2 regions of the Alkalimarinus alittae genome follow, and region 2 is predicted to be linked to the other one. Evidence: predicted binding sites of a transcription regulator. Region 2 holds the regulator's gene; the other holds the start of a gene.
The links. Region 2 encodes sigma-54, which starts transcription at its own class of promoters, with help from an activator protein. Its sites were predicted from a motif close to GTTGGCACGNNNNTNGNNT; they were not measured.
Positions count from the first base shown of each region.

Region 1: a site for sigma-54 is predicted at 7,611-7,629, ahead of NKI27_RS18860 (PEP-CTERM sorting domain-containing protein). Genes of this name have one in related genera too.

Region 1 covers NZ_CP100390.1:4,145,071-4,160,643, reverse strand. The annotation lists gene NKI27_RS18885 (DEAD/DEAH box helicase) at 1-1,217, shown strand, start outside; gene NKI27_RS18880 (hybrid sensor histidine kinase/response regulator) at 1,234-4,068, opposite strand; gene asnS (asparagine--tRNA ligase) at 4,267-5,682, shown strand; gene NKI27_RS18870 (DUF2156 domain-containing protein) at 5,747-6,838, opposite strand; gene NKI27_RS18865 (hypothetical protein) at 7,138-7,500, shown strand; gene NKI27_RS18860 (PEP-CTERM sorting domain-containing protein) at 7,680-8,324, shown strand; gene NKI27_RS18855 (NnrU family protein) at 8,533-9,087, shown strand; gene NKI27_RS18850 (FKBP-type peptidyl-prolyl cis-trans isomerase) at 9,238-9,933, opposite strand; gene NKI27_RS18845 (hypothetical protein) at 10,081-10,434, opposite strand; gene NKI27_RS18840 (TIGR02647 family protein) at 10,463-10,702, opposite strand; gene NKI27_RS18835 (hypothetical protein) at 10,827-11,102, opposite strand; gene NKI27_RS18830 (MBL fold metallo-hydrolase) at 11,156-12,163, opposite strand; gene NKI27_RS18825 (amidase) at 12,237-13,652, opposite strand; gene NKI27_RS18820 (NnrS family protein) at 13,840-15,042, shown strand; gene mqo (malate dehydrogenase (quinone)) at 15,527-15,573, shown strand, end outside.
Region 2 covers NZ_CP100390.1:3,127,052-3,142,624, forward strand. The annotation lists gene NKI27_RS14195 (calcium/sodium antiporter) at 1-240, shown strand, start outside; gene NKI27_RS14200 (KpsF/GutQ family sugar-phosphate isomerase) at 391-1,365, shown strand; gene lptC (LPS export ABC transporter periplasmic protein LptC) at 1,434-2,000, shown strand; gene lptA (lipopolysaccharide transport periplasmic protein LptA) at 1,987-2,556, shown strand; gene lptB (LPS export ABC transporter ATP-binding protein) at 2,553-3,278, shown strand; gene NKI27_RS14220 (RNA polymerase factor sigma-54) at 3,466-4,992, shown strand; gene hpf (ribosome hibernation promoting factor) at 5,253-5,561, shown strand; gene ptsN (PTS IIA-like nitrogen regulatory protein PtsN) at 5,595-6,059, shown strand; gene rapZ (RNase adapter RapZ) at 6,162-7,040, shown strand; gene NKI27_RS14240 (HPr family phosphocarrier protein) at 7,060-7,329, shown strand; gene mgtE (magnesium transporter) at 7,544-8,905, shown strand; gene yjgA (ribosome biogenesis factor YjgA) at 8,941-9,474, shown strand; gene NKI27_RS14255 (carbon-nitrogen hydrolase family protein) at 9,493-10,344, opposite strand; gene NKI27_RS14260 (YhdP family protein) at 10,344-14,240, opposite strand; gene rng (ribonuclease G) at 14,334-15,573, opposite strand, start outside.

The sequences.
Region 1 (15,573 bases), 1.0 Mb from region 2:
TGAACGAGGCAACTCAAGCGCTGGGTTTTGAGACGGCTACACAGGTACAGGAAAGAGCGATCCCGCTTGTATTAGACAATAAAGACCTTCTGGTCAGTGCCGCAACGGGTAGCGGTAAAACGGTTGCATTTCTGCTACCTATTTTGCATCGTATTTTAGCTAAACAGGCTGAGCCGAAAGCGATTCGCGCGTTAGTGCTGGTGCCGGTAAGAGAGTTAGCAGACCAGATTGTTAAAGCCGGTGCTGCGTTAGCCCAGTTTACCGACCTAAACCTGCTAAGTGTTACCGGCGGAAAAGATTTTAAAGTACAGGAGCGCGCATTAAAACGCCTACCGGATGTTGTTGTAGCGACCCCTGGCCGTTTGATTGAACACTTGGAAAATGAATCTTTAAGCCTGTCTGAGATTGATGTATTGGTGTTAGATGAAGCCGACCGTATGTTGGACATGGGGTTTCAAAGTGACGTGCTTAATGTGATGAAGTACTGTACTACTGAACATCAAACGCTGCTTTTTTCGGCGACTTTACCCAGCGTTATTCGACGGTTTGCAGAAGAAATCCTCAATGAACCAGAGTCCGTGTTGGTGCATCACCATCGCCAGCAACATGGGGCTATCCTGCAGCAGATCGTTTTGGCCGATGATGTTGACCACAAAGAAAAGCTATTGCGTTGGTTGTTAGATAACGAAACCTACGAAAAAGCGATTGTGTTTACTAATTCAAAAACACTGGCTGCACGGCTTGATGGTTTAATGCGTTACCATAAGTTTCGCGCGGCCCAGTTGCATGGCGATATCCAGCAAAAAGGCCGTCAAGCGACTATTGAGTCATTCCGTAGTGGCAAGGTTAATGTGTTAATTGCCACAGACCTTGCAGCCCGAGGTCTAGACGTAGGTGGCATCGATCTGGTTATTAACTTTGATATGCCTCGTAAAGGTGATGCCTATGTACATCGTATAGGGCGAACGGGCCGTGCGGGTGCAGAGGGTAAGTCTATTTCGCTTATCGCTCAACCAGAATGGAACTTAATGTCGTCGATTGAGCGCTATTTGAAAGTGAGGTTTGAACGTAAGGTTATTAAAGAGTTGGCCGCGACCTACAAAGGCCCGAAAAAACTTAAAGCTTCAGGTAAGGCCGCGAGTAGCAAGAAAAAGAAAAAGTCTGCGGACAAAGGCAAACTGAAAGTCAAAAAAGTTAAAAAGACAAAAAAGAGTTAATCTTTGTAAGGCGGCTTTATTCAGCCGCCTTTTCGACCTTGCGTAGCCACTGATTTATGGTGGCTAGCATGCTATCAAGGTCAATCGGTTTCGCTATGTGGTCGTTCATACCTGCGGCAATGCATTTCTCTTTATCACCGACCATGGCGTTAGCGGTCATGGCAATAATCGGCAGTTCTTTATACTCTGGATTACGCCTTATTTTTCGTGTGGCCTCATAGCCATCCATCACGGGCATTTGAACATCCATTAATATTAGATCATATGTTTCTTTCTCTAATGTATCTAAGGCCTGCTGGCCGTTTACCGCGGTAGATACTTTAAAGCCTGCTTCAGTTAATAGCGCGCTGGCTATTTCTCGGTTGACTAAAATATCGTCGACTACCAAAATATGGGCGCCTTGGACTTCACTGCTTATTTTATCTTTAAGCGGCTCAGACGTATTTGAGTCGAGCATGCTTTCGGGGTCGGTTTGCCCAACGAGAATCTGTGCGACACTATCAAAAAGAATTGAGTTTTTAATGGGTTTTGTTAAAAACTTTTCAATACCAATATCTCTTGCTTCAGAGACGACGCGTTGGTGTGCATGAGCGCTTGCCATGATGACGGCGGGCATTTTTTGTGATATTAACTTTAGTTGTCTGAACGTTTCTAAGCCGTCTAAGTCAGGCATGTTCCAGTCGAGAAGAATCAGGTCATAGTTATTCTGTTTGCATTTTTCGAGTGCCTGAGTGCCATTAATGGCCGTGTCGACATTACAGCCAAATCGTTTAAGTGTCTCAGAGAAAATTTCTCTGGCATGGGCGTTATCGTCAGCTACAAGAATGCGTTTATCTTTAAGTTGATTGGCAAACTGCTGATAATCTATCTGCTTTTGTTGGGATATTTCAAAAGGTAGGGTGACAATGAACTCAGAACCTTTATTTTCAGTGCTTGCTACTGAGATATTGCCGCCCATAATATCAATGAGTTTTTTAGTGATGGCTAAACCAAGGCCAGTACCTCCATATTTTCGGGTGGTTGTCGAGTCTGTTTGATAGAACTCATCGAATAGGTGTTTGAGTTTCTCTGGAGGCATACCAATACCAGAATCCCGAACACTGATCTCGAGTGTGACGTTGTATAAATCTTTCTTGACGGGGCGAATAGCGACTATGACTTCCCCTTTATCGGTAAACTTTAAAGCGTTTGAGCATAGGTTGACCAGAATTTGGTTAACTCGTAGCGGGTCCCCAAGAAGGTGGTGCGGCGTTTCTAGGTCATTTTTAATGATGAATTCAACCCCTTTTTCTTCGGCGTTGACCGCGACTACATTCGCCAGGTTATCGATCAGCTCATTAAGATTGAAGGGAATATCTTCGATATCAAGTTTCCCTGCTTCAATTTTCGAAAAATCAAGAATATCGTTGATCAATGCGAGCAACGTACCCGATGCAGACTTTAGCTTATGTAAATAAGCTTTCTGGACATCGTTTAAGTCGGTTAATAAGCAAAGATTTGCCATCCCGGTTATGGCGTTCATAGGGGTTCTTATTTCATGGCTCATATTAGCCAAAAACTCACTTTTGGCTGCGTTCGCGCGCTCGGCTATTTCTTTTTCAACTTTGAGTTCTTGATTCGCTCTATAAAGATCAACATTACGGCTTTGATCTCGCTTTTGAACCATTTCGGCGGTGCTTTCGAAGGTATCTATTAACGATTGAAATTCGGTTATGTTAGAGGTTAAGTTTAATTTCTCACTCCCCTCAGGGTTAAATTTCTGCAATGCTTCCTTTAGGGTGACGACGGGTGAGGAAAGCTCTTTTGACAAAATATATGACACAAAAATACTTAAGGCGATAGCGACTAAAAGGAGCGTCAGCATTAGCGCGATCATTTGAGAAACGGGAGCGAGTATTTCGTGCTTAGGTACCGATAGCAATAACGAGTACCCTGTCGAGCCTATAGGGGTATAGACCGCGTAATCGAGCTCCCCTGTTTTTTCATTACGGTAGGTTTTATAACCGGATTCGCCTGATAGAATTGAGCGTCCTATGGCTTTCAAGTCGGGGTCATTTTCATGAATAATGTTGGTTAATTGGGATGCTTTCTCACCTGAGTGCGTTTTGATTATATTGCCATATTCGTCTTTTAAAACGCGAATAACTTTATTTTTATTCCAGTGGTACCAATAGGTTCCGTCCCCGGACAGCATAGCAAATTGAGCATTAGGGTAATGTGAGAATATGCCTGCTTTAATCGAGTTGAGCTGTGCTTCAATGAGCGCCCAAGGTAAAGACCCAGCAATAAGCCCTTTTACGTTGTTATGTTGGTCACGCACAGTTGCTGCTACGACTATTTGCTTAACCCCTGTGGTGAACGAAATCATGGGGTTAGATGTGTAAGTTGGTGATGATTCAGGGCGAGGTTTAGCCACTGTGAATTGCCAGTAATCTCTATTCTTAATTGACTTAGGCTGTGATGTTGGATTGCTGTCGTCAAATGTGCGTAGCATCGTCTGATGAGGGTTACCCCCAGAAGTATTTCTAAAGTAGCCGTTGGCGTCACCTAGAATAAATTTTTCAAAGATATTGGGTTGTCGTAACAGCTCTTGTTGTAAATAAGGTAAGGACTGCTCAAAAGACTCGTTTTTGAGCAAAGGGAGTGACGCCAATAAGCTAATTTCGCTCTGTCGTTCTCTAAAAAAGCCGTTTAACTGCTCGCTACGTGACGCTAATTCACCTTCTACGCTGCTGAGTGTTAACTTGATGGTGTGACTCGACGTAAGCCATAAGCTGAGGCCTATGGCTAAGCATAAAGGAATGAGGCTAGCTATTAGGGTAAAAGAACCGATGCGGGTACTAAATTTCATTATTACAATCTATTTATGAGCGATATTTTTAGTATAGGCAAGATTTGCAATAATACAGATTGAATTTATCGTGGTCGCAAGCCTATAAATTCATCTAAGTTGCTTTATGATTAAAGGATTACCCGCTAGTATTTCGTTAATAGCGGCAGGATAACGTGCTTTTTGTTAATCAACTTTAGATGAGGCTTATTCCCTGATATGGCGATTCATTCAATCAATCAACTTTTACTGGGTAGCGTTGCTGCAGGTAGCGAAGTGACTATCAGAGGGTGGATTAGGTCCCGTCGAGATTCGAAAGCAGGTATTTCGTTTCTCCATGTTCATGACGGCACTTGTTTTAATCCATTGCAGGCGGTAGTGCCAAGCGAGCTTGATAACTACGAAGAAGAAGTATTAAAACTCTGTGCGGGTTGCTCAGTGATCATCACTGGAACCTTAGTGGAATCTGAAGGCAAAGGGCAGGCATACGAAATTCAGGCCACAGGTGTTGATGTGGTGGGGTGGGTCGATGACCCTGAAACGTATCCTGTAGCTAAAAAAAGGCATACCTTTGAATACCTTAGAACAGTTGCTCACTTGCGCCCAAGGACGAATGCTATTGGTGCTATTACTCGCGTAAGAACCTGCCTCTCAAGCGCAATACATCGCTATTTTCATGAGCGTGAATTTAACTGGATTAACACCCCTATTTTGACGTCGAGTGACTGTGAAGGCGCAGGCGAAATGTTTAGGGTCAGTACGCTGGATATGGTAAACCCACCGAAAACAGACGCGGGCGCGATTGATTACGCTAAAGACTTTTTCGGACAAGAAACCTTTTTGACGGTGTCTGGGCAGCTTAACGTTGAATCTTACTGCCTAGCCATGTCTAAGGTTTATACCTTTGGCCCAACATTCCGAGCTGAAAATTCCCATACCAGTCGCCATTTGGCTGAATTTTGGATGGTTGAACCTGAAATAGCGTTTGCTAATCTTAAAGATGATGCAGATTTGGCTGAGGATTTCCTCAAATACCTATTTAAAGCGGTGCTGAATGAACGTGCTGACGACATGGCATTTTTTGCTGAGCGCATTAACAAAGACGCTATTAATCGCTTGCAGAACGTTGTTGAAAATCAGTTTGTGCGTATGGACTACACCGAAGCGGTCGCTATATTGCAAAAATGCGGAAAGACGTTCGAATATCCGGTTGAGTGGGGTATTGATTTGCAGTCAGAGCACGAGCGTTACCTAGCCGAAGAGCATGTCGGCGCGCCGGTTATTATTATGAATTATCCTAAGGATATTAAGGCATTTTATATGCGACTTAATGACGATAATAAAACGGTGGCCGCTATGGATGTATTGGCACCGGGTATCGGCGAGATTATTGGTGGTAGCCAGCGGGAAGATCGGTTAGATGTTATGGATGCCCGTATAGATGCAACGTTTAAAGGCCCCGCCGAATCTCACAAAGAGGCTTTATGGTGGTACCGTGATTTGCGACGGTATGGCTCGGTTCCGCATGCAGGCTTTGGTCTGGGCTTTGAGCGACTGCTAAGTTATGTGACGGGTATGGAAAATGTTCGCGATGTAATTCCATTTCCAAGAACACCTGGAAATGCACCTTTTTGATAGAGATTGACCCCTTCAGTATTCGTCGGTGTGGCTGAATACTGAAGGGGTATGCATTCAAGTGCTAGAACACATTTAATATATTAAACATGCCAACAAAATCAAAGACGGGTACCGCGCGTTTATGGCAGATATAAGTGCGATCAACCTGCCCTCTAAATCTAGACTTAGTGAACTCGATGCCTTTAAAGTTATACATAAAGCCACCGTGTTCATAACATAAGCGCAGCGCTTTTTTTATCCACCAACTTTCTTGGGCTTCGTCGTCTTTGGCCATGCTAGCCGGTATAAAGCCTAAATCGAGCTGCTTAATCCCTTCTGCCTGAAAAATTTCCATCGCGTGGCTCATAATGGTGTAAAACAAGCCTTGGTTGAACTCTACATTTGAGCGTGAGATGTTGGGCACATAGCTGATAACTTGATTGTTTTCATATATAGGGTCAAAGAAGACAAATCCGACTGGGTTGCCATCTACGTATGCGTAAAAGTATCGAACACCCTCGGTGTAAGTCATATTCATAGGGCGGATCAAAAAGCGAATCTCTTGGCCTTTTATTTTACGTGTCTTCAGCCATTTTTCAGAGATTTCTCGGGTGTGATCTTCACAGCGCGACTCATGCACTTCAACGCCACTTTTTATCGCCTGATTCACGGCGGTTCGGATAACCTGTTTTTTCTTACCTTTGAGGTTCCAGTTTTCTAAATCAACGGTAGATTGAGAGCCCATCTGAGTACCGTAATACTTGTGCTCATTATGCAGGTGTTGCATGACAGGTTTAGATACCTGACAAAAAACAGCATTAGAGTGCTGCTCAAGAAACTTATTGATGATTAACGGCATGTGTTCAGATGAACAAACAGGGTCGCCCAGCGTAAAGGGTTTGCCATTAAAGTTCTTCATATAGCTAATATAACCAATACCAGGCATATCAAAGTAGCGCATATCTGGCTGCATAGAGCAGAAAGAAAGCGCGTGGCTGCCGTGGCGTTTTAGATACGCAACTCGCTCTGAATGAGTAAAAAATCCGTCAACGGGACGGTCAGCGTACCTAAGGTCTAAGTTAATGGCCGCAGGGCTTTGCGATGCCGCTGCAATGTGGCTGGAATTTGAATATTTTTTTATTGTTGGCGCTGAAGCAACAGATTGATTATGCATTAGTACCACCAAGCCTCTTTAGCTTGCCTTGTTTTTATTAATGGCCGACCATCGTAAAGGACTTTAGTGTTTTTGCATGCCTCCAAAGGCGTCAATTGCGTAGCATTTCACGACAACCTCTTACAAATTGGCATTTTTGTGACAAATTCGTCACTTTGGCGAGGCAAATGTATCAAGCAAAAGGGAGCTAAGGGGGGGGGAATCGTTGTGACGCAAGCAGGTTATCTTCTACTACACTTGATTTAAAGAATGGCGGTAAAATAGCAACAACAAACATTATTACTAGATAAGGAATCACTATGATCACTTACGCATATTGGGCGCTGGTTATTGGGTTAGCATTATTAGCGCTGTATTTTCTTGGCGGAAGGCATGATAACTGGAAAGCGGCTGCTATCACTTCACTGATTGTTATGGTGGTTGGTTGGGGAGCCTACTTCTTTCATTTCCAACAGATTTTTGTAAAAAACTGGGGCGGTGTGATGACGTTTACAATCCCCGCAGGACAGCTTCATATGGGGGCAACGTGGAAAGATGATAATCTTTGGATTGAAAACTATGACCCTAAAACCAATACCTGCCATTTTAGAGAATACTCTAAGGGGGCTTTACTAGAAGGGAAGGTCGTAATGAAAGACTGCAACCCGCTAATGCCAAGATAGTGGATAATAATCTGACGTCGGTGTCGATATAGTTTACATTTTTTATGGCGCGAGTAATGAAGACTTTACAGGCCTGTCTTTATCTTGTTGAATTATAAGCGTTAGTTTTAGTTGGCACGATAGGTGCTATTGTTGTTATTCAAGTTAAAACTATTGATATTATTTTTTAGGATTTAGAGATGATTAAGCAATTAGTAGCAGGTTTCGGTGCTCTAGCGCTGGCAGCTGGTGCAAACGCCTCACTGATACAGAATGGCGACTTTGAAAATGGACTTACTGGGTGGGGAACAACCAACCTTATAGGCGGTGGTGTTTCTGTTATCACAGACCCTGAAAACAGCAGTAACCATATTGCTCGTTTAGATGATCCAAGTGGGTTTGGAACTGAGCTTTTGTGGCAGACGTTTTATGTTCCTGCTGATGTGGAAAGCATCACTGTATCGTTCGACTACAAGTTTGTAGAAGAAGATACTACGCGCTGGTTTACTGATACTGCATGGGCAAAGCTTTTTAAACTAGACGAAGATACATTCTTAGATATCGACGTATTGGTTCACACCCATAAAGATTCAAATGGCTGGGTTTCGTTCTCTGGAACGATAGATACTTCTACTATCTACGACTTTAACCCAAATGCAAAAATTCAGTTTGGTATTTGGGAGAGTATCTCTCACAGAACTGACTCTTCATTATATGTTGATAACATCTCAATTGCAGATACCTTTCCAGATGTAAGTGTATCTGTTCCTGAGCCTTCTGCATTAATGCTAATGGGCCTAGGCTTAGTTGGTTTTGGTTTAAGCCGCAAGCGCGCTTCTAAGTAGTACGCTATGTGAGTTAATTAGCAGTAGGTGCTTTGCATCTGCTGTTAATTATTTCTTTCGTAATGGTTCCCACCGATTACATCGTGCCTTATGGCGCCTCTTATTACGCTTTCACGGTTTCGTTAAATAACTGTTTAAATTAAAGCGACTCACATACACTCATGTTAATAATATTAACGTCCTTCTAGTTTTTTTGGAGTGTAAAGGTATGGAGTTGCTGATTATCGGGCTATCTATTTTCTTTTTGATACACCTTCTGCCGACGAATCCGACATTACGATCAATTCTGATCAGAACGTTTGGAGAATTGTCTTATAAAGCGGTATTTTCTGTCGTATCTTTGGTGGGGTTTTCGTTAATGATATATGGGAAATATCAGGCAGAATTTGTAAGCGTGTGGCATCCGCCAGCCATGTTAGCGGTTGTGACAAAGTTAGTTATGCTGCCTGCGATGGTGTTGCTCGTAGCTGCTTATTTACCTTCTAATATCAAAAAGCATACGCGTCACCCTATGTTGTTAGGGGTATCTCTCTGGGCGGGAGGCCATCTTTTGATCAATGGCGATATGGCGTCAATACTGCTATTTGGTGGTTTTTTAATGTATGCGGTGATTGATTCTACGTCTGTCAATGCCAGAGGTGTCACTTTACAGGTTGAGACGAAGCCTTTGTGGAATGATGTTATTGTGCTTATTCTAGGTGGTCTGATGTATGCCCTGTTAGGGATGTTTCACCAGAATTTGTTTGGCGTTTCAATTGTTTGAGAAGAAGGTTAGCGCCTGTCTCAGATTGAATGCTGAGCTCTATCGCGGCAAAGTGGCACCCCTACAGGTTGCACTATAGGTACTGGGTATGAGTCTTTTGTAGGTGCTACTCTAAGCCGCGACCAGAGTCTAATTTAAGCTGAAGCTTTATTAAGACTTCTTAATATCTAGCAGTTCAACTTCAAATACTAATGCTGAGTTTGCCGGTATTTTAGGGCTCGGGCTACGTGCGCCGTATGCAATCTCTGCAGGTAGGTAAAGTTTCCACTTATCGCCTACTTTCATTAGTTGAAGCGCTTCAGTCCAGCCTGAAATAACGGCATTAAGTGGGAACTCTGCAGGCTGTTGACGCTCAATAGAGCTGTCAAACACAGTACCGTCGATTAACGTACCGTGGTAATGAACTGACACGATATCGGTAGGTGCTGGGCTTTCGCCTTCGCCGCTACCCTGTGTAATCACTTCATACTGAAGGCCGCTTTCAGTGCTAGTTACGCCTTCACGCTTGGCGTTTTCAGCTAAAAACGCTACACCTTTTTGGCTCTGCGCATCAGATAATGCTCTTTGCTTTTCCATTTCTCTATCGCGAACAGCTTCTGCAGATGCTTGGATAATGTCATCATCTAAACGTTGCTGGCCTGCCATTGCATCACGCATGCCTTCGGCAATCGCGTCAATATTCATGGGGAGATCTTGTTGCTTGAAGTTTTTTCCGATGTTTAAGCCCATGCCGTAGCTGACTTTATCTAGGTCAGTGTCCAGAGAGACTTCTTTTTTCTGACCATCATTACACGCGGCTAACGCCAAGCCCAAAATACCCACACCTGCCAGTTTTACAATTTTCATCTATTATTCCTAAAGGTTTAAATGTGTCTGGTTTTACCACCAGCTAATTGTTCGCTAACCATGATATCGTTATTTTTAGCCATTAAACATTACTGATTGGTTAGACTGGTTCACATGTTACGTATTTTGGGATGGCTATGAGGAGCGTTAGGGTAAGCGCTTAAACTGCCCTACTGCTTGTTCTTCAAATGTAAGTGTAGCGAGGCTTTTTTCGCTATTCACTTCAAGGGCGTAGAAAATAGTCCCCTCTTCCTGGTTTTCGCTACCGCACTGTATCCCTATTTTTTCTGCACTGGTTGCTTGCCAGTAGCAGTTTAGCGTTGGGCTGGCTCTATCGGTTGGGTGGATAGTGGCCTTCCCGTCAAAATCAACCTTGATGTGAGAAAACGGCGCGGAATCGCTATCGACTGTAGCCCACTTTCCTGTACCTGGGTGTCCGCTGCAGCCTGTTAATAATGCAAGGCTGAGTGCCAGGCAGGAAAGTATCGTATTTTTTAGCATCTGTATTGTTGCTCGACGTGATGAAATATTATTCAGGGTTTGATGAGAGTAAGTCATGTAATGTATGGGCGTGTTCAACGGTGACCAAGCCTCTAGGGGTGAGATAACCGCCGTCTTTCTGGGTAATCATTCCTTTATCGAATAGACGCTCAGCGGCATCTATCAATGCGGGTGCTGCTGTTTTATGTACCTTTATACCTTCTTGGGTACTGTCTTTAAATTTAACCAACACGTTTAGTTCATCTACTAACTCAGGTTTAAATGGCATGAATATCTCCGATTTTTATTAGCGCTTGATAGACGACACTCTACGGGGAGTGATGTCCATTTGATTTGTTTTATATCAACAGTCTAGAGCAAAAAACCAAAATATTGACAGCGATATTGATTTTTTACGCAATTTTAATTCTTACCACGTTCATTACTTCAAACGGTATTCCGCCTACCTTCTCATTGCTGGGGTAATAGGTGAGATTAACGCGTGCGCCTTTAAGGTTTTTATATTGTTCTTTACGTTTAAATTTAAACGGCACATCACAACCCTCGATCATGACGGTATTGATAATCCAGTCGTTATCATCACGCTGTACATGAGAAACCACTTTCTGCATTTCTGAATGCGTTAGGTTTTGGTTTTTCTTTAACAGTTTTTGAGGGTCTGATTGCATCGTGTATAGGTCTTCTTTCTGTGGAGGCGGTATATATTTTAAATTAAATCACGTTAGTAAAGTGTAATGGTATCCCATGCTTGCATCATTATCAGCGACCCTTTTTCATTATCATGCATATAGTCTGCTAGATCCGTTATTGATTGTTCAATATTATCGATAAGTGGATGCGCAGGTACTAGTGCTTTTCCTATCGGCCGCATGAAGTTATCCCAATGAATGGGGATGACTTTAATGGCACCTACCGCATGGAGTGTTTCTTTAAAATAATCGTGTTTGAATTGTTCAGACTGTTTGCTTAAACCTGCGACGCCTAAAAAAACAACATCGGCTTGATAAGGCTCGAGCAAACCGCTGATATACCCACCGCTGGCTTGCACTAAAATGTTACCAAGAGGGTGCTTTATGTGCACGGCATAGCTACCGCCTTCTTTGAAATCGGTGAGTCTCGGTTTTGGCGGCAATGGCTGCGAAATATCTTTACCATGACCTGTCAGCCAAGCCATAGCGGCAGGTACAGGGGTATGTTTAGACTTGATCATCGTGACCTTGAACTGACCAAACGAGAGGGTTCGTTTGGCGCCGACCACCTCTATTTGTGTTTCTGCTAGCCCTGAGGCTCTTGCAATGTTAGCGGTAGACCCTGACCCGAATAGTGTCGCGCCTGTTAATTGGGCGACTATTGGGGCGTCCATGGCATGGTCATGGTGAGAGTGGGCTACGATGACGCTTTTGAGCTGGGTAATGTTGAGTCGTTTTAGACTTGATTTAATTAACGGAATGTCTGGTTGAATGGGTTTCCACAGTAGTGTTTTGATGGTGGGGCGAGTGAAGAATCCGTCTATCATGATGGCGCTATCGCCATCTGAGAATAGCAATGTCGAGGTGCCGATAAACGTGGCGGTAAGCTGATTCCCTTGATTTGAAACGGTTTGCATTTGAAGGGTTTGATCAAAACCCTCAAGGGGCTCTTTATAATTGAATAAATAAAAAGCAGTAGCTAGTAAGCTGAGGACTAAGCCACAGATCATTAATATTAATGAGAAAAACGTCCGTTTCATAACCTCATCCTTGTATTAAGCCTTTTTGCTTTAAGTATGTTGCGTGAACATTGCTATCTAACTGCTCAGGCGACTATGCGTGTATTTTTCGCCAAGCTTGTGCTTGTTCTATTTCGTATGCGACCTCTAAAAGTGTTCGCTCTTGACCATGGCCCGCCATAAGCTGAACCGAAATGGGTAAATTATTTGGGGTTTGCCCCATTGGCAGTGATAACGCGGGTCCGCCAGAGGCATTGGCCCAAGGAGTAAAGCTTACATACTGCATTAAGCGGCTAAACAGCTCATCAAATGGCACTGTGGGGCTGATGTGCCCTAGCGTTGGCGTTGTGTGCGCTAAAACAGGGGTTAAGATAACATCATATTGTGAAAATGCTTTAGCGTAATCCCGTTGGGTTTGCCTAAGGCGATATAGAAACAGCGGGGTTTTGTGATAGTTCTTTTTAAATAGTCCTGCGAGTCCAAGGCTTAGAGGATCAAGTCGGTCTGAGTTGAAACTGCGGTCCATCACAATTTTGCCTGTTTTTTGGGTCATAAACGCTAGCATCGACCAGTACAGGCTAAAGTCTTCAATGAATGATTTAGGGATCTGCATCGGCATCTCTTCAACATAGTGTCCCATGTCGCTGAGTAAGGTGGCTGTGTTATGAACCACAACGCGAGTTTGTTCATCGGTCTCGTATCCGGTGATAGAGTCAATCATTAACCCTACGCGCAAGCGCTTATGGCTGGGGCCTTCTACTAATCCGATTTCAGGTAAACGTTTATTGCGGAAGTATTTTTCTGCTTCATGGTGAAAGTAAGCGGTATCTCGGACCGTGCGGCTGACTATGCCCTCACTAATCAGATTGATTGGCAGTAACTTGGCCTGATCTGAGTCTACATGCCGCCCTCGGCTCGGCTTTAGCCCTATCAGTCCGCAGCAGGCTGCGGGAATACGGATTGATCCGCCTCCGTCATTAGCATGAGCAACCGGTACAACACCCGCCGCAACTAGCGCAGCAGAACCGCCTGAAGAGGCGCCCGTTGAGTATTCAATATTCCAAGGGTTGCGTGTGGGAGCCGCGTGTACGGGTTCGGTCGTGGCATTAAGCCCAAATTCAGGCAGGGTACTTTTACCCAGCACAGAGAACCCTAAGTTGATATATTGACGGGTGTAAGGTCCATGTTTTTTCTCAGGTTTGGCGCGAATAGCATCCGAGCCATGTTGAGTCGGTAGCCCTTTAACCGGTGTATTGTCCTTGATAAATGTTGGCACGCCGGCAAAGTATCCGCGTCCTAGGGTGTGCGATTCTGACGAGGCTTTCTCAAAGCATTCTGTCGCAATCGCATTGATTTTGGGGTTAACGCTGTAAGCCCGAGCGATAGCCGCGTCAGTCACGTCTTTATGGCTGATGGCTTTTGACTTTAATAATCGAGCGATTTCAACGGCATCGTGATCCGCTAACGCGTCATCACAGAACGAGTGGAAGGTTTTTTTATTATTAATCACATTAACTCACGGGGCTAAAGGCTGTTTTTTATCAAGTCTAGCATAGTCTTTATTAATGTTTCTTTGCTGCCGGCGCGATATAAAAAACGTTTGGCTTGATCTATCCCATTTAACCCATATGATTGATGATGCAGAATGACTCATTCCTTGATGGGTTATGTGTTTGACAATATGGGTTTAAGCAACGATGTCTAATGTAGATAATACCAGTGCCGCTTTGGCAAGTACCCCAATTTTGCGTTTGGCGTTTAGACCCCTGTTTTTAGGGGGGACGCTCTTTTCTCTTATTGCAATCAGTTGGTGGGCTTATTTTTGGGCTTCGCCGTTTGATTGGCAGCCTTATGGTGGCCCCATTTGGTGGCACGGCCATGAAATGCTGTTTGGCTTTGGTGCTGCGATCGTGGTTGGCTTCTTGTTGACAGCGGTGCAGAGTTGGACAGGGGTTCCAGGGGTAAAGGGTAATAAACTAGCGGTATTGGCTAGTGCATGGTTGTTAGGCCGACTACTGGTTGCGTTTGGTGCTGGGTTGCCTGGTTGGGTTGTTGCTGTGGGTGATTTAAGCTTCTTATTTCTGAGCGCATTAGCCATGGCTTACCCCGTTATTAAGGTAAAACAGTGGCGTAATCTGATGTTTGTACCGATTCTGTTAGTGCTGATGATGTTGAACGCAGTCAGTCACTGGGGCACATTAATCGGTGATGCTTTGGTCGCGCTCCACTCGTTGCATGGTGCCACGTTGTTGACTGCGTTGGTGATCACCATCGTCGGCGGTAGAGTGATTCCTTTTTTCACCTCGAGCGCTTCGGGCTATACACGGCTACCTAATATTGGGTGGCTAGATGGCCTCAGTATTGGCAGTATTATTGCGCTAGTGATTGTTGCGTTTATTGGGTTTTCGGTGGTGCCGGCACCATTGCTTGCAGTGCTGAGCCTTGTCGCGGCTGTATCGAATGGCTGGCGCTTTTTACGTTGGGGAATCGCACACACCTTAAATATACCGCTACTTTGGTCGCTTCACTTCTCGTACTTGTTTATTCCTGTGGGTATGGTGGCCTTGTTCCTGTTTAGTATGGGATGGCTGACCAATATTAGTATTGCGTTGCATTGTTTTACAGTCGGTGCGATGGGCGGCATGATTCTGGCGATGATTTCAAGAGTCACGCTAGGCCATACCGGACGAAAACTCCAGCCACCTAAACTCATGACCTTGGGCTATATTTTAATTTTGATCGCTGCAGCGGTTCGCGTGCTATTACCTGCGCTACTCCCTTCGTTTACAAACTGGGGTATTGTGGGGGCTGCGGCTCTTTGGGTCGCGGCTTATAGCATATACCTGTTTTATTATGCTCCGATGTTGGTATCTGCAAGAGTTGATGGTCGACCTGGCTAGTGCCTGACATTCATCAAGTACAATGAGTGCAGCACCCTCTATTATTAGTGAATGTGGATAAATAATTAATCTGATTTAGAGGGTAAGCATATGAGTTGTTGTGGTGGGTGCGGCGGTGAAAGCAGTGATACAACAAAAGGCACCGAAAAAGATAAAGAAAAGGACCAAGATAAGAGGTAACGTTTAAGTATTTAAACGGTAAGGCGAAAAGGCCTTATCGTTTGGGTACAAAAAGCTGGCTGATGCCGGCTTTTTTGCGTTTTAAGCTTAGCTAAACCGCGTTACATTGTGGTACTTGCTTATGTCAAAATAATCACTTCTGGGCTATAACTATCGCTGTTAATAGCTTAAACCTTATCACTTCGTAATATCAGTGCCATTACTACGTCATAATAAGGTTATTTTCTGGTCTCGATCACAAAATTTAGCTAAAATCCTCACCCTTTTTGAGTCCAACCGATTAGATGGCAAAGGCGGAATGTGAATGGCTGTAAAAACTGCAGATGTATTGTTGGTCGGAGGTGGCGTGAT
Region 2 (15,573 bases):
GGTTCTAACTTATTTAATTTATTAGCAGTTTTGCCAATACCTGCACTATTAAACCCTGTCACGCTTGGCCGTGAAGTATTGTTACGTGATTACAGTATTATGCTAGGGCTAACCATTTTTCTCGCTGCTTCAGCTTACCTAATGATGAAAAAAGGCTATCTCGGTCGTGCTCTCGGCGGTTTTTTACTCGTTGCTTATGCAGCCTACCTAGCACTTTTATATGTCTCGTTAGGCGTCTAATTTGTAACTTTCACGTCACTAGTAGCCCAACGCACTGTTGCACCTAGGCATTAAATATTATTAACGAGAAGCCAACTATAAACTTTTGAGCCAAAAGTAAGTTACACTCTCATTATTACATTACTTTTTACAAATTTTCTGGGTATTAGAATGGTAGACTCTGCTAACTTTATCGAATCAGCAAAACGCGCCATCGAAATTGAACGAGATGCTATAACAGAACTAATCGGTCGTATTGACGCATCATTTGCCAAGGCCTGCCAACTACTGCTTGACTGCAAGGGTCGCGTTGTCGTGACAGGTATGGGCAAGTCAGGCCATATTGGTAAAAAAATAGCCGCAACACTTGCCAGCACCGGCACCCCTTCATTCTTTGTACACCCTGGAGAAGCAAGCCATGGTGACCTAGGCATGATTACAGCCAATGATGTAGTCATTGCCATATCAAACTCGGGTAGCACCGCTGAAGTGGTCACCATACTCCCATTAATTAAGCGAATGGAAGCGCCGCTCATTAGTATGACAGGGTCTAAAACCTCAACCCTTGCTCAAGAAGCAGACGCAAACTTAGACGTCAGCGTAGCACTAGAAGCCTGCCCCCTAGGCCTTGCGCCGACCTCCAGCACCACCGCAACCTTGGTAATGGGCGATGCCCTTGCCATTGCACTACTTGAAGCTAGAGGATTTAGTGCTGAAGACTTTGCATTTTCCCATCCCGGTGGAAGCTTAGGCCGACGATTACTCCTTAAAGTGTCTGACATTATGCATGCTGGTGAGAGAATTCCGTCGGTCAAACATAACGTATTACTCAGTGATGCACTGTTAGAAATATCAGAAAAAGGGCTCGGCATGACCGCCATAGTTGATGACAACAATAAGCTTTGCGGCTTATTTACCGATGGCGACCTTCGTCGCTCTCTCGATAAAAATATCGATATTCTTAAGACCCGTATCGATGACGTTATGACACCTAACTGCCGCACTATTTCAGCAGATATTCTCGCAGCAGAAGCGCTTGCTATCATGGAAGACGGAAAAATCAACGGACTTATCGTAGTCGATAAGTCGCAGCAGGTAGTCGGCGCACTTAATATGCACGACTTACTTAAAGCCGGTGTAATTTGATCACCGGCAACTAATTTTTTAGGGTAGTCGTCTACCCTGCTATCAATAACAGGTTGATCGTAAATAACGTGAACAACGAAAAAATAAAAAAGTACGCTATTTTAATCGTTTCGATTTTCGCCACTATTCTAATTATCTGGCAAAATAGCGACAACGAAACACCTCCATCGGCCAATATCATCGCAGACGATGAGGCTGACTTTTTTATCGTTAAAGGTCAATATACGTCATTTGATGAAGACGGAAATCTATCGTCAACAATGAAGAGTGACGAGGCCAAACACTACCCAAAGCAAAATAATGCCATTCTCACAAAGCCCAATCTACTCGTTTATCGAGAAGATAGCCCTCCTTGGCGACTAACTGCTGACATGGGCCAATACGACATGAATGATGAGAATTTAACACTCAACCAAAATGTGGTTATCATCAGAAATGAAACACTAGAGACCCCATGGACACTTAAAACCGAATCGCTGACACTTCTCAATAAGTCACGCTTTATTACTACCAAGCAACCCGTTACTATTAGCGACAAGACTAGCATTCTGGAAGGCGTGGGCATGAATGCTTGGATTGATGAAAAAAAGGTCGAACTCACATCTAACGTACGAGGCTACTATGCCCCAAAATAATCGATATAATTCTCAAAAAAACACTCAAAAAAAATTAAGTCACCCTCTACTAACCTGTCTAATGGCCTCCATACTTGCAGTTTTATCTACACCAGTATTGGCTTTTACAGCAGAAAGTAATGAACCCATCAAAATTCAGTCCGACCATGCCGAGCTAGACGAGCTAAAAGGCCGCTCGATCTATACCGGTGAAGTTGTCGTCACCCAAGGAACTACCCTCTTAACCTCTGATAAAGTCATCGTTTATACCAACAAAGAGGGGCTGATCAAACTAGAAGCATTTGGCTCGCCCGCTAAGTTCACACACCAACAAGAAGGCGAACCTCAACCAACCCATGCATACGGTAAAAAAATTACCTACACCCGCGCTAGCGAGACATTAACACTTGTAGATGACGCTAAGTTAGAGCAAGACAAAAACACCTTTCGCGGGGCTGTCATCGAATACAATACGGTTAGCCGTGTCGTTACTGCAGAAGGTGGAGAAGAGAAATCCCAGCGAGTTGAGATAATAGTTCACCCTGTTAAAAACGATACCGGCGACAAGACAGAATGAAGACATTAAACGCAGACAACCTGGCTAAGAGCTATAAAAAAAGATCAGTCGTTAAAGATGTTTCACTCTCCATTCAAAGCGGAGAAATTGTAGGCCTATTAGGCCCAAACGGAGCAGGCAAGACGACTTGCTTTTATATGATTGTCGGTTTAGTTGAAGCAGACAAAGGTAAAATATCAATAGATGGAGAGGACCTGACCAACCTTCCCATGCATGGCAGAGCCCGAAAAGGCATCGGCTACCTACCTCAAGAAGCATCCGTCTTTAGAAAGCTAAGTGTAAAAGATAACCTAATGGCGATACTTGAGACGCGAAAAGATCTGTCAAAAGCAGAGCGCATAGAAAAAATGGAAACACTTCTGCAAGAGTTTCATATTACCCACATCAAAGATAGCTTAGGCATGAGTTTGTCAGGGGGTGAGCGACGTAGGGTAGAAATCGCACGAGCACTCGCTACGGAGCCTCACTTTATACTGCTCGATGAACCATTTGCAGGTGTTGATCCAATTTCAGTCAGCGATATTAAGCAAATTGTCACACACCTGAAAGAAAAAGGCATCGGCGTCTTAATAACCGACCATAACGTCAGGGAAACCCTTGATATTTGTGAGAAAGCGTATATCGTGAGCGATGGACATATTATTGCTTCAGGAACAGCTGAAGACGTTTTATCAAACCAGCAGGTTAAAGATGTATACCTAGGGGATGAATTTAAATTGTGACCCTTTATCTCGGCAATCACTACTAATTTTTAGATCTCCTTACTAGAATGTTATTAATAGTAAATAATAAAACAACGCACTCAGAAGTGGTTTACACTAAAACGTATACAGTCTATTTGAGTGACGTAATAATAGGGAGACCTTGTTCATTGATGTTTTTGTATAAGGCGGAAAATAATACATGGTCATGAAAGCATCACTTCAGCTAAAGCTTGGCCAACAGCTGACGATGACCCCTCAACTGCAACAGGCAATACGCCTACTGCAGCTTTCTACTCTAGACCTTCAACAGGAGATTCAAGAAGCCCTTGAGTCAAACCCTATGTTGGAAGTTTCTGATGACGATAGAAACAGCTCAGAAAGCACCGACTCTAACGCCGAATCAGATTCAAATACACAGAGTACTTCAGAAGATTTGACCGCCACTGCAACAGAGACGCCTGCTGAGCAAGGTTCCGAAGATATTATGAACTCGGAGGACTGGTCAGATAGCATACCTAATGACTTGCCCGTCGATACAGCTTGGGACGATATATACCCTAACAACGCGCCTTCGGGTCCTGCGCCAGAAGAAGATAGTGACTTTGAGTCTCGAAACAGCGTAGGCGAATCATTGCAAGACCATCTGCTATGGCAACTTAACCTAACGCCAATGTCTGATGTCGACAAGTTAATAGGCATGTCAATCATTGACTCTATTAACACTGACGGCTACCTCTCCAGTACGCTAGAAGAAATATTATCGGGCTTTACCGAATCGTATCAAGATGAAATAGACGCGCACGAAGTAGAGCTGGATGAAATACAAGCTGTTCTCAAGCGCATACAGCATTTTGACCCGCCCGGGGTTGCCAGTAGAGATCTTCAAGAATGCTTGCTGATACAACTCAATCAACTGCCCAGCGAAACGCCTTGGCTTCCTCAGGCAAAGCTAGTTATTAACCACTACCTTAACTTACTAGGTAATCGAGACTACGCTCAACTCATAAGACGTAGCCGTATTAAAGAATCCGACTTAAAGCTGGTCATAAAACTTATTCAGTCACTCAACCCTCGTCCCGGTGAAGAGATCAGTGGCGACACCCCTGAATATGTTATACCTGATGTGGTCGTTAAAAAAGTCAATGACCGGTGGAAGGTTGAGCTTAACCCTGAGATAGCGCCAAAGATACGCGTCAACTCAGGTTATGCATCTCTCGTTAAGCGTGCAGATAGCAGTGCTGACAACACCTATTTAAAAGATCAGTTGCAAGAAGCCAAGTGGTTTATCAAAAGCTTACAAAGTCGTAATGAGACTCTTCTGAAGGTTTCGAGTAAGATCGTTGAACACCAGCAAGGCTTTTTAGATCACGGTGAAGAAGCGATGAAACCGTTGATTTTGCATGACATTGCTGAAGCGGTTGAAATGCATGAATCGACTATTTCGAGAGTAACAACACAAAAATACATGCATACACCTAGAGGCATATTTGAGCTTAAATACTTCTTTTCTAGTCATGTAAGCACCGCTTCGGGTGGAGAATGCTCATCAACCGCAATTAGAGCGATCATTAAAAAGCTAGTCGCAGCCGAGTCAGCGAAAAAGCCATTAAGTGATAGCAAAATTGCGACTATTCTTGACGAACAAGGCATAAAAGTAGCTAGGCGAACCATTGCAAAATACCGTGAGGCAATGTCAATTCCGCCATCGAATGAACGTAAACGACTCATATAGCAGTCATTAGTGATAAACATTTAAAATTAAACGGTTACGGATCAATAAATTGCCCTATTGATATGCTAAGATCAATTAAACATAACGTTAATTCCTACTGAACGTTTGGCGACTCAATTAAAGCAGTATAAAGAAAGAAAAGTGTTACGAAAAAGTAAAGTGTGAAACGAAAGTAATGAAGTTCTGTTTCTTGTTAACGATTATCGAGTGTTTTGATATAACGTTACAAGGAATATAAATAACGACATCAGGAGCGAAACATGCAATTGAATATTACAGGACACCACGTTGATCTAACTGACTCTTTAAAAGAATACGTCAGCGCCAAACTCGAAAAGCTCGAGCGACACTTCGACCATATTAGCAACGTCCAAGTTACCTTATCTGTTCAAAAACTTCGTCAAATTGCTGAAGCAACGCTTCACCTTAGCGGTGCAGACATTCATGCAACAGCGGAACAAGAAGACATGTACGCAGCCATTGACCAGTTAGTCGACAAGTTAGACCGTCAGATTCTTAAACACAAAGAGAAAAACGTTGACAGACTACATGGTGCGTCAGCTCGTTAGTCCCTTGCCAATAGAAAAGAATAAACATTAATAATGACTGATACGCCAGTTTCAATTCAATCTATCCTGTCTCCCGAGTTGGCTATTTGCGGCCTTCCCGGGAGCAGCAAAAAAAAGGTTCTGGAAGAAATTGCACACAGAATTGCGCAACAACATCCAGACATTAATGAAAACACAATATTTAATAGCCTCATCGGTAGAGAGCGATTAGGCAGCACAGGCATTGGTCAAGGAATTGCCATTCCCCACTGTCGACTAGAAAATTGTCACAAAGTAATAGGGGCTTTACTGACACTGAATGAAAAAGTGCCCTTTGACGCCATTGACAATGAGCCTGTAGACCTACTATTTGTATTAATTGTGCCACAAGAAGCAACCAGTGAGCACTTAGAACTACTTAGCCAACTTGCTGAAAAGTTTAACAACGCAGCCCTATGTCGTGAATTAAGGAGCTGTAAAGATAACGAATCACTCTATAATGCAATTATTCACTCATAACGAAATTATTCAATCACAATAGCGTTTAATGGCCGCCTTCGATGAGTCGTATTCTCAATTGATATCAGCGAAGCGCCCTCCCACACTCATTTAGGTAGCATAATGAAACTTGTTATTGTTAGCGGACGATCAGGGTCAGGGAAAAGCACAGCACTTCATGTTTTAGAAGATCTCGGCTATTACTGCATCGATAACCTGCCGATCGGTCTTTTATTACCTCTAGCAGATGAAGCGCTTGTGAGCGAAGAGTCACGTTTAGAGCGGATTGCTGTTAGCATCGATGCTCGCAACCTTGCCACGGGTATCGACCAGTTTACTGAGACCGCAAAACAGTTCAAAAACCGTCATTTTGACATGGATATTATTTATCTTGACGCAATTAACCAAACGCTTTTAAAACGGTTTGATGCGACACGACGTAAGCACCCTCTCAGCAATGACACCGTATCTCTTAAAGAAGCCATTGAAGCAGAAAAAGAGCTACTGACCCCCATATCATCTGCTGCAGACCTAATTGTTGATACAAGTGATATGACTATGTATCAACTCCGAGACCTTATCAAAGAAAGAGTGGTTGGAAGAACCGGACAAGACATTGCGCTGCAGTTTCAGTCTTTTGGCTTCAAACATGGTGTGCCCATTGATGCAGACTTTGTATTTGATGTGAGGTGTTTGCCTAACCCATACTGGGATCAGTCCCTCAGGGCGTTTACAGGCAGAGATAAGCCGATACATACCTTTCTCGAGCAACACCCAGAAGCTGGCGAAATGCTAGGCGATATAACCTCTTTCTTAAAAAAATGGCTTCCTCAATTCGCAAACTCTAATAGAAGTTATTTAACAATCGCTATCGGTTGTACAGGCGGACAACACCGTTCTGTTTATATTTGTGAAAAGCTAGGAGAAACATTTAAAGAGCTGCAATCCAATGTTCAGGTGCGTCACAAAGAATTACCCTCCCCCCCTGAAGACCGTCATTAACAAACGCTTAGAAACGATTATGATTAAAGAAACCGTCCCAATTATCAACAAACTTGGTTTGCACGCAAGAGCTGCAGCCAAACTTGTTAGTACTGCAACACGCTTTGAAAGCAGTATAAAAGTTGCTCGAAACGAAAAAGAAGTGGACGGTAAAAGTATAATGTCAGTCATGATGCTTGCAGCCAGTTGCGGCACAGATATTGAACTTATTATTGAAGGGTCAGATGAAAACGAAGCACTTGATGCACTAAAAGTACTGATTGCTGACCGTTTTGGAGAAGGGGAATAACCCCTTCTTTTCAACACATAACCCCGCCCTCAACACCAACCTAATGCATAAAGTCTTATTTTAAGCATTTGTTTTTTATCTCTCTTTGAGCATTCTTCTTTTTACAATTTAGCGCTTACGTTATACTTACCGTTATTACATGCGTTTTCACCACGCCTGATCCGTAACATCTAGCCAAATAGAAATTGCCATCACTCTAAATCCAGGTTTACGAATGGATAAAACACTAGAACAAACAAAGCGCCACAAAAAAATACGCAGTTTAAATGATGCGCTAGACAGTGGCGCACTTGACCAAGCCGCTCGTATTTTGAACCGTGGTCTTAGTCCGAGTGATATCGCACACCTTTTAGAGTCCGCGCCACCAAAAGAGCGTTCTGTTCTCTGGGAGCTGATTGATAAAGATTTAGAGGGTGAAATTTTACAGTACCTGACCGATGAGGTACGTAACGACTTCTTGAGCAAGTTAAATCCTCAAGAACTGATCACTATTACCGAAGATTTTGAGACAGATGATCTCGCCGACGTACTTCAGCAACTTCCTGAAAAAATTATTCAGGAAGTGTTGGATTCGATGGATTCACAAGACCGGCACCGCTTAGAAGAAGTACTTTCCTATGCGGAAGATACTGCCGGCGGCCTGATGAACACTGATACCATCACGATCAGGCCAGATATAACAATTGACGTAGTACTTCGCTACCTAAGGCGTCACCGCTCATTACCTGAAATGACCGATAAGTTAATTGTGGTTAACCGAAAAGATGAATTTATCGGCACTCTACCTATCACAACAATGTTGGTTTCAAGCCCGTCCTCGACAGTGCGAGAAGTCATGAATACAGATGCGGTGACTATTTCTGTCTATACCTCTGAGACTGAAGTAGCCAACTTATTCGAACGAAGAGACTTAGTTTCAGCCCCCGTATTAAGTTCAGAAGGTCGGCTACTCGGCCGTATCACCATCGATGATGTCGTCGATGTGATTCGTGATGACGCGGATCACTCATTAATGAGTATGGCCGGTCTGGATGAAGAAGACGATACGTTTACGCCTGTGTTTAAAACGGCCAAACGACGAGCAGTATGGCTAGGTATAAATCTTATTACCGCCTTTATTGCATCCTCAGTTATTGGGATGTTTGAGGCAACAATCGAAAAAGTTGTAGCACTCGCCGTGTTAATGCCGATCGTCGCAAGTATGGGCGGAATAGCTGGAAGCCAGGCTTTAACGCTTGTTATCAGAAGCATGGCATTAGGCCATATTAGCCGTAATAACATTGGCTGGTTATTAAACCGAGAATTTATTGTTGGCGTGCTAAATGGTTTAGTATGGGCACTTGTTGTGGCTGCTGCAGCCATTGTTTGGTTTAACGACCTTATGATTGGTGCTATTATTGCGGCTGCACTGTTAATCAACCTGATCGTTGCGGCAGTAGCAGGGACAATGCTCCCTGTAATATTGCGCGCTAGAAATATTGATCCTGCCCTTGCAGGAGGTGTTATTCTCACCACTATTACAGATGTTGTTGGATTCCTATCGTTTTTAGGACTCGCCACGATTATCTATGCTTGATTGACCCTTTAAGAGCGCCCGCAGGAAAAAGCCAGATGACCGATTTTGAACTACCTGAAGAGTTTGATGAAGAAAATATCATTAGCAAAACATCAATCAAACGCGAAATGCATGAGCTTCAGGCTCTTGGGAAGCGCTTAACTGAGCTCAAGCGTAACCAACTCGAAAAAGTCCCTGTGAGCGAAACGCTTAAAAAAGCGATTGAAGAATCTGCTCGCATTACCCAGCGTGAAGCGACAAGAAGGCATATGCAATACATTGGCAAGCTTATGCGCGGCGAAGACGCAGAAGCGATTCAAAACGCTGTCGATCTATTTGATGCGAGCAGCAAAGCGTTTGCTCAGGCACTTCACTCACTTGAGCGCTGGAGAGACCGTCTAATCGAAGGGAGCAATGATTGCCTAACTGAATATTTCGAAGAGCACCCTAATGCCGATATTCAGCACCTGAGACAACTTGTTCGAAATGCGAAAAAAGACGTCAAGAATGAAAAAAATACAGGCGCAGCTAAAAAACTGTTCAAGTACTTAAGAATGATTGACGATATGGACAATGAAGTCGACGCTTAGGTTTTATAGCAAGCGCAATTAGATTCGTCGATGTGATGATATTGGCATAGCAGCCCTTAACTCTGAAAGCGACGTTAAGTCAATATCAGCACTAATAACACCTTCCCCCGCTTTAGCCATTGCAACGACTTCTCCCCAAGGGTTTATAATCATCGAGTGCCCCCAAGTCTTACGCCCTTTAGAGTGAGCGCCCGTTTGATTTGCAGCTATAACGTAGCACTGGCTTTCAATCGCTCTGGCTCTTAATAAAACCTCCCAATGGGCTTCACCGGTTTTATACGTAAATGCCGCTGGAACTGTTATGATTTGAGCGCCTTGTTTAGCAAGCCGTGTATATAGTTCAGGGAATCTTAAATCATAACAAATAGATAACCCGAGCGTCCCCATAGGGCTATTTGCAACAACAACCTCTGTCCCTGCTTCAAACTGAGCAGACTCGCAATATGAACCGTGTTGATCCCCTACATCTACATCAAATAAATGTACTTTGTCATACCGAGAGACCTCTTTCCCTTGGTCATCATAAACCCAACAGGCAGATCTTACCCGACCATCAATCAGTACACCATCTGGTCTGACTGAGCAAGGTATAGAGCCTGCTACAATCCAAACCTTTAACCTTGCAGATAGCGAAGCGATAAACCGCCTAACATCACCTAAACCGGTCGCTTGCTGCCGCCCTAACTCAAGGGATGCACTGCCATCAAACAGTGAGAAGTTCTCAGGCAAGAGTACCAACGCTGCCTGGTGGTGATCGACTGCTTCGACCACTAACCGCTCAACAGTTTCTAAATTATGTTGTTTATTATCTCCACTCGTCATTTGGATGGCTGCCACACGGTAGGGCGACCTAGAGATCACATCATTCATCACTCGGCTCTCATTCTCTGGCTCGGTGTTAGCCCCTCAAAACGCTCGGTTCGATCAAACACGTTTTTAAGTTTAATTTGAGGGTCATCCCAACGTCCTTTCAGTTCGTATGTTGCACTGGTCAGCTTGCTTAATGGTTCGCCTAACAACTTATCAATAACCCATACTGCACCGCCAATCTGTGGCGCACCTAAAAATAACGCGGCTAAAGGTAAATTTTTAGTTAAAGGCAATATAACGACCATATCCATATTAAGCGTTTCTGCGTTTAAGTCAGCGGAACCTGTAAATTTATATGCGCTAGAAGGCCCCTGTATGGCCAAAGGATTTTCGAGTGTTAATGTCCCTTTGTCTATTCGGGCAACACCTTCAATACGGTCATAGCCTAACCCTTTTTGATAAAGGTCTGAGAAGTCGAGTGTCAAACGGCGTTTAATAGCCTCCGCATTGAGTATGCCGAATACCTTGAATACCTCCGTTGCACTTTTTGCATCCAATAGGGTGCCGTTTTCCAATGATAAAACAACACGTCCTGACAAGTCAGCAAGCTCAAGCTCTGTGGGCGATTCACTCCAAACCAGCGAAACCTCAGACGAAAATTTCTCACTATTTAAGACTTCTGATTTATTCAATGCTTTTGAGATAGCGCCGATATTGCCACCGGCAATGGTCGCGGTCAAAATCGTCGTACTGATACCATAAACATCTTTTACCCAGCTCAAACGCCCTTTTAAATCTGTCCCCGCAAGCGAGACCTTCACATCCTTAGCTACGATGCCATTTGCAACGACGCCATTAGCAACGACGCTGCTATCTTTTTTCACTAAGTCTGCAGACCACTTTCCATAGCTCACATCATTAATAACAAGGTCATCAATCAGGAAGACCATTTCTGGAATATCTGAGGGGGATACGTCCTGTCCTAACTCGGCCGTCTCAGGAATAGTAAGTCGAATTTTTCTTAAGTCTATATTCGGTTTATTCCCCTTTGAGGGCAAGCTTACAGTGCCGGCTAAATCATCACCTTCAAACACTATTGACCAACTATCACCCTCAGACTTTATAACAGCCTCAACGGAATTGAATAGTTGATCATAGATATTTAATGAGCCTACTTTTAAAGCAACTTCTTTAATAAGGCTACTTTCATCATTAGCAGCATTTGACGATATATAGTCTATCCATGGCGCTACCGTTAACTGGTTGAGAGCACCGGTGATAAACAGGCCATCTTCTGAGGCAATTTCAGCTTCTCCGCCCCCTATCAATACACTTCCCGCTTTAAAGTCTCCATTTTCAAAACTAGCGTTCACGCTCGCCAAATCACCTAACCCAGCATCGAGTGCTATAGCATCATCCGTTATTTCCACCTGGATTTTAAGAGGTAGAGCGTTCGATGATACTTTACTGAACGGCTCAGGAAGTAAAATACTTATACCCTGCAAGTCACTCGTTAGCGAAAACTGGGCATTCTTTTGGTCGTCACTTGATAGCGTTAACGCCGCGGTATAAGCAGTTTGCCCCGCAACAGGTAAATGATTGTCTATTGGGAGTTGATCTGTTAGCGCAGAAACACTTATATCCCCTACTAAAACGAGCTGCGTATCCATACCTTCTTGAAAAATATCTGACTGCATATTTAACACTGCAGGATGCCCAAAAACCTCTAGCGCCACACTTTCAGCACTCAATCCTGTCTTGCTCGAAAGAGTGGCTAATCCAGTGACATCTTTAAATACCACATCACTAGGGCTGTGCTTAAATTCCGCATCCTGAACATCGAAAGCGAGGTTATACTCGATATTCTGCGCCATATCATGAAGCGGTATACCCAACTCAATAGTAACGCCAATCTCTCCTTGAAATATTAATTGTTCAGACAGCTTACCTAGATGTTCGCTGACAGGCGAATCGTTTAACCAATACTGAACGTCTTGTTCGTTGGGGCGAGTATGCGTCACTACATTTAACCAAGACTCTGCCTCGTCAAGATCTGCCACTAACTCTACGTGCGTCCCAGTTAAAGCGGCCCCTCGATAGCTCACCTTGGGAGCATCAATATTTAAATAACCATTCTGCAGAAATATTTTACTATTAAGCTCTGTTAATTCAGGCCAGCCAGCATCAAATAGCAAGCGCGCACCGCTCGTATTAAACACCATAGACGAGGTAAAACTATGCGCGGGGGCATCACTCTCTATTGACCCGTAACCGACATAAAGACCACTTTCAACCACTCCACCCTTAATTGATGATTTAAGCCAATCATAAATACCTGAGTCGACAGCGTGATACGGTACAAGCTGATAAGCTCTTGAAGCATCTACATTATTTACGCCGACCCTCAACCCCAAAACATCCTCTTTAGTATCAGACAGCAATAAAGAAAACGCTCCGAATACCAAGCTCTTTTCTGTCAGGTATAAGTTAATACCAGAGGAATAAACATTAATATCACCTGAATCAGCAATGCTCCAATCAACAATGACTTGGCTTTTTTCAAACGACCAACCATCAAGAAATAAGTTTGGGAACGATAATGTAAAATCATCGCTATCGACAAAAACAGCCCCCTCGCGGTCATTAAGCGATAAGTAACCCGTCATTCCAGTCGCACCAGGGGCACCCCCTACAGCCTGTGAAGAAACGTCTTCAATGTTGGCTTCTAGCTGAAATAAAGGTGAGGTTTCGTCAATACGTATGGCTGATCGTTGGTTTAGCGGAATGGTTAACTCCACATTAGTAAGGCTTCCGCCTGGGTGGTAGTCAGCTAGCGCTTTCTGCCCTTTCGGCGGCAAAACATTAGTCGCTAACAGTAACGCCGTCAACATTGATAAATTAACCTGCTGCCCGTTAACGTTTACGGCTTCTTCTGAAAAATGTAACGCATAGTTAGACGGTGTCCAACGGTAACTGGACCACTCCATACTGAGATCATAAATCGACAGTATGTTGGTTTCGCTTAGCTGACTCCAAAAAAAATCAGCTTTTATATTCTTGAGTGGCAATACAGACCCTTTTTCACTTTGCCACTGTAGTGTTTCAGCGTCGATTTCTCCTTGCAGCGATAAAATATCGCCCTCCAAAAGCTCTAGCCATAGCCGACCCGAAGCGTTTATTTTTTCAAGGTGAATACCCTTCCATTGATATGCGCTTAAGTATTGATTAATCAGTGGGCTCGATGCCCAGTCCAAAAAGAGCTTACCCGTAAACTCTTTTGATAAGATCCAGCCAGCACCTTTTGCCGAAAATCGTGCAAATGGACTTTTAGAGTCGGAATCTAAAATCTCGCCGCTGGCACTAAAAGCGCGCCCATCAAAGGTCATTATGGCACTGGGGATAACCCAGGAACTTTGACTTTTTGTTGAGCTAAGCAGCTCTACCGTTACGTCCGAAATCACTAAACTAGGCTGTTCCAAGACCGAAAAGATTTCGTCAAAATTTGTTGATGAAGCACTTCTGTTAACGGGCAGCCCAGGGATATCCCACTCACCGTCACTATTCTGATGTAACGGCAGTGTAATACCGCTAGCTTCTACAGACTGAAATTGTAACGCGCCATTTAATAGACTTTGAAGCACCGACAGGTGAATATAGAAGGTGTTGATGCGTAAGTGAGAGGCTGTTTTTTGATCGCCGCTTTTAGGCAAGTCATGTTTCAACTCTATATCTGAAACAATCAAGACGGGGTCTAGCCACCGCCAACTGCCTTCAACGTCACCAATAGTAACAGGTGCACCGAGCTGCTCACTCAGAAGAATTTCTAAATCAGGCTTATAAGATGAAACAAAAGGAAAGAACTGCCTACCCACAGCCATATAGGCAGCCACTAGCACAAGTAGTATTAGTGCTAGCAGCCATATAAGATGAGTAAACCTACCAATCAATCGATACAAATTCGTTACAATCCGTTAGTTAGCAGGCGTTTCCTGCTATAAGGGCCGCAGCCATACCTGCCAGCCTGTATTGAACCACATTGTGATAAAGAGTTAAATTAACACGACATCGTATTGAATTTGGCTATACATAACCTCTACTTGAAACTTTACACTTTTACCTATAAAGGTCTCTAGGTCGGCCACATTATCAGACTCTTCATCCAACAACCTATCAATTACACCTTGAGAAGCCATCACTAAATAACCCGATGCATCATACGCTCTATTGATGCGTAAAATTTCTCTTAGTATTTCATAACACACCGTTTCTGAGGTTTTAATAAACCCACTACCTTCACAAACACCACAAGGCTCACATAGCGCCTGCCCTAGGCTCTCAGTCGTACGTTTACGCGTCATCTCAACGAGCCCTAACTCTGAAACACAACTCAGTTTAGTCTTTGCGTGGTCTCTCTCAAGCATTTTTTCTAGCATCCTCAGTACAGAACGCTGATGCTCTGGATCTTCCATATCAATAAAATCGAGGATAATAATCCCGCCGAGATTTCTAAGTCGTAATTGACGACTTATAGCCCTGGCCGCCTCAAGGTTTGTTTTGAATATAGTTTCTTCCAGGTTTCTATGCCCAACAAACCCACCGGTATTAACATCAATGGTAGTCATGGCTTCTGTTTGATCAATAATCAAATAGCCACCTGACTTTAACTGAACTTTTCTGCCGAGCGCCTTTTGAATTTCATCTTCAACGCCATATAGGTCAAAGACGGGACGCTCCCCTGGGTAATACTCAAGGCGATCAGTGACATCAATCAGAAACTCTTCTGAAAACGATTTAACTCGCTGAAAGCTTTCTTTAGAGTCAATTCTTATTTTTTCTGTGGCAGGCCTGACTAAATCTCTGATGGTTCTAATACACAAAGGAAGGTCTTGATAAATGACAGATGGCACTTTCGCCGTTTTTATTTTCTCCTGTACAGAAACCCAAAGCCTTTCTAAGAATTTAATATCCGATTTAAGTTCATCTTCCCCTGCACCATCTGTTACGGTTCGTACAATATAACCGGCTAACGGGGCGGTGCTTTCCTGACGGTAGCTTTCTACCAACGCTTTAAGGCGCTCACGTTCTTCATCATCTTCTATACGTTGAGAAATACCTACATGGTCGGTCCCAGGCATATAAACTAAGTACCTGGAAGGGATCGATAACTGCGTGGTTAGTCGTGCGCCCTTAGTGCCGATGGGGTCCTTAGTGACTTGCACAACCAAAGACTGCCCCTCTCTTAATAGTGAGCTAATATCGGGAACCGGCCTACCCTGAGCATTATTGGGA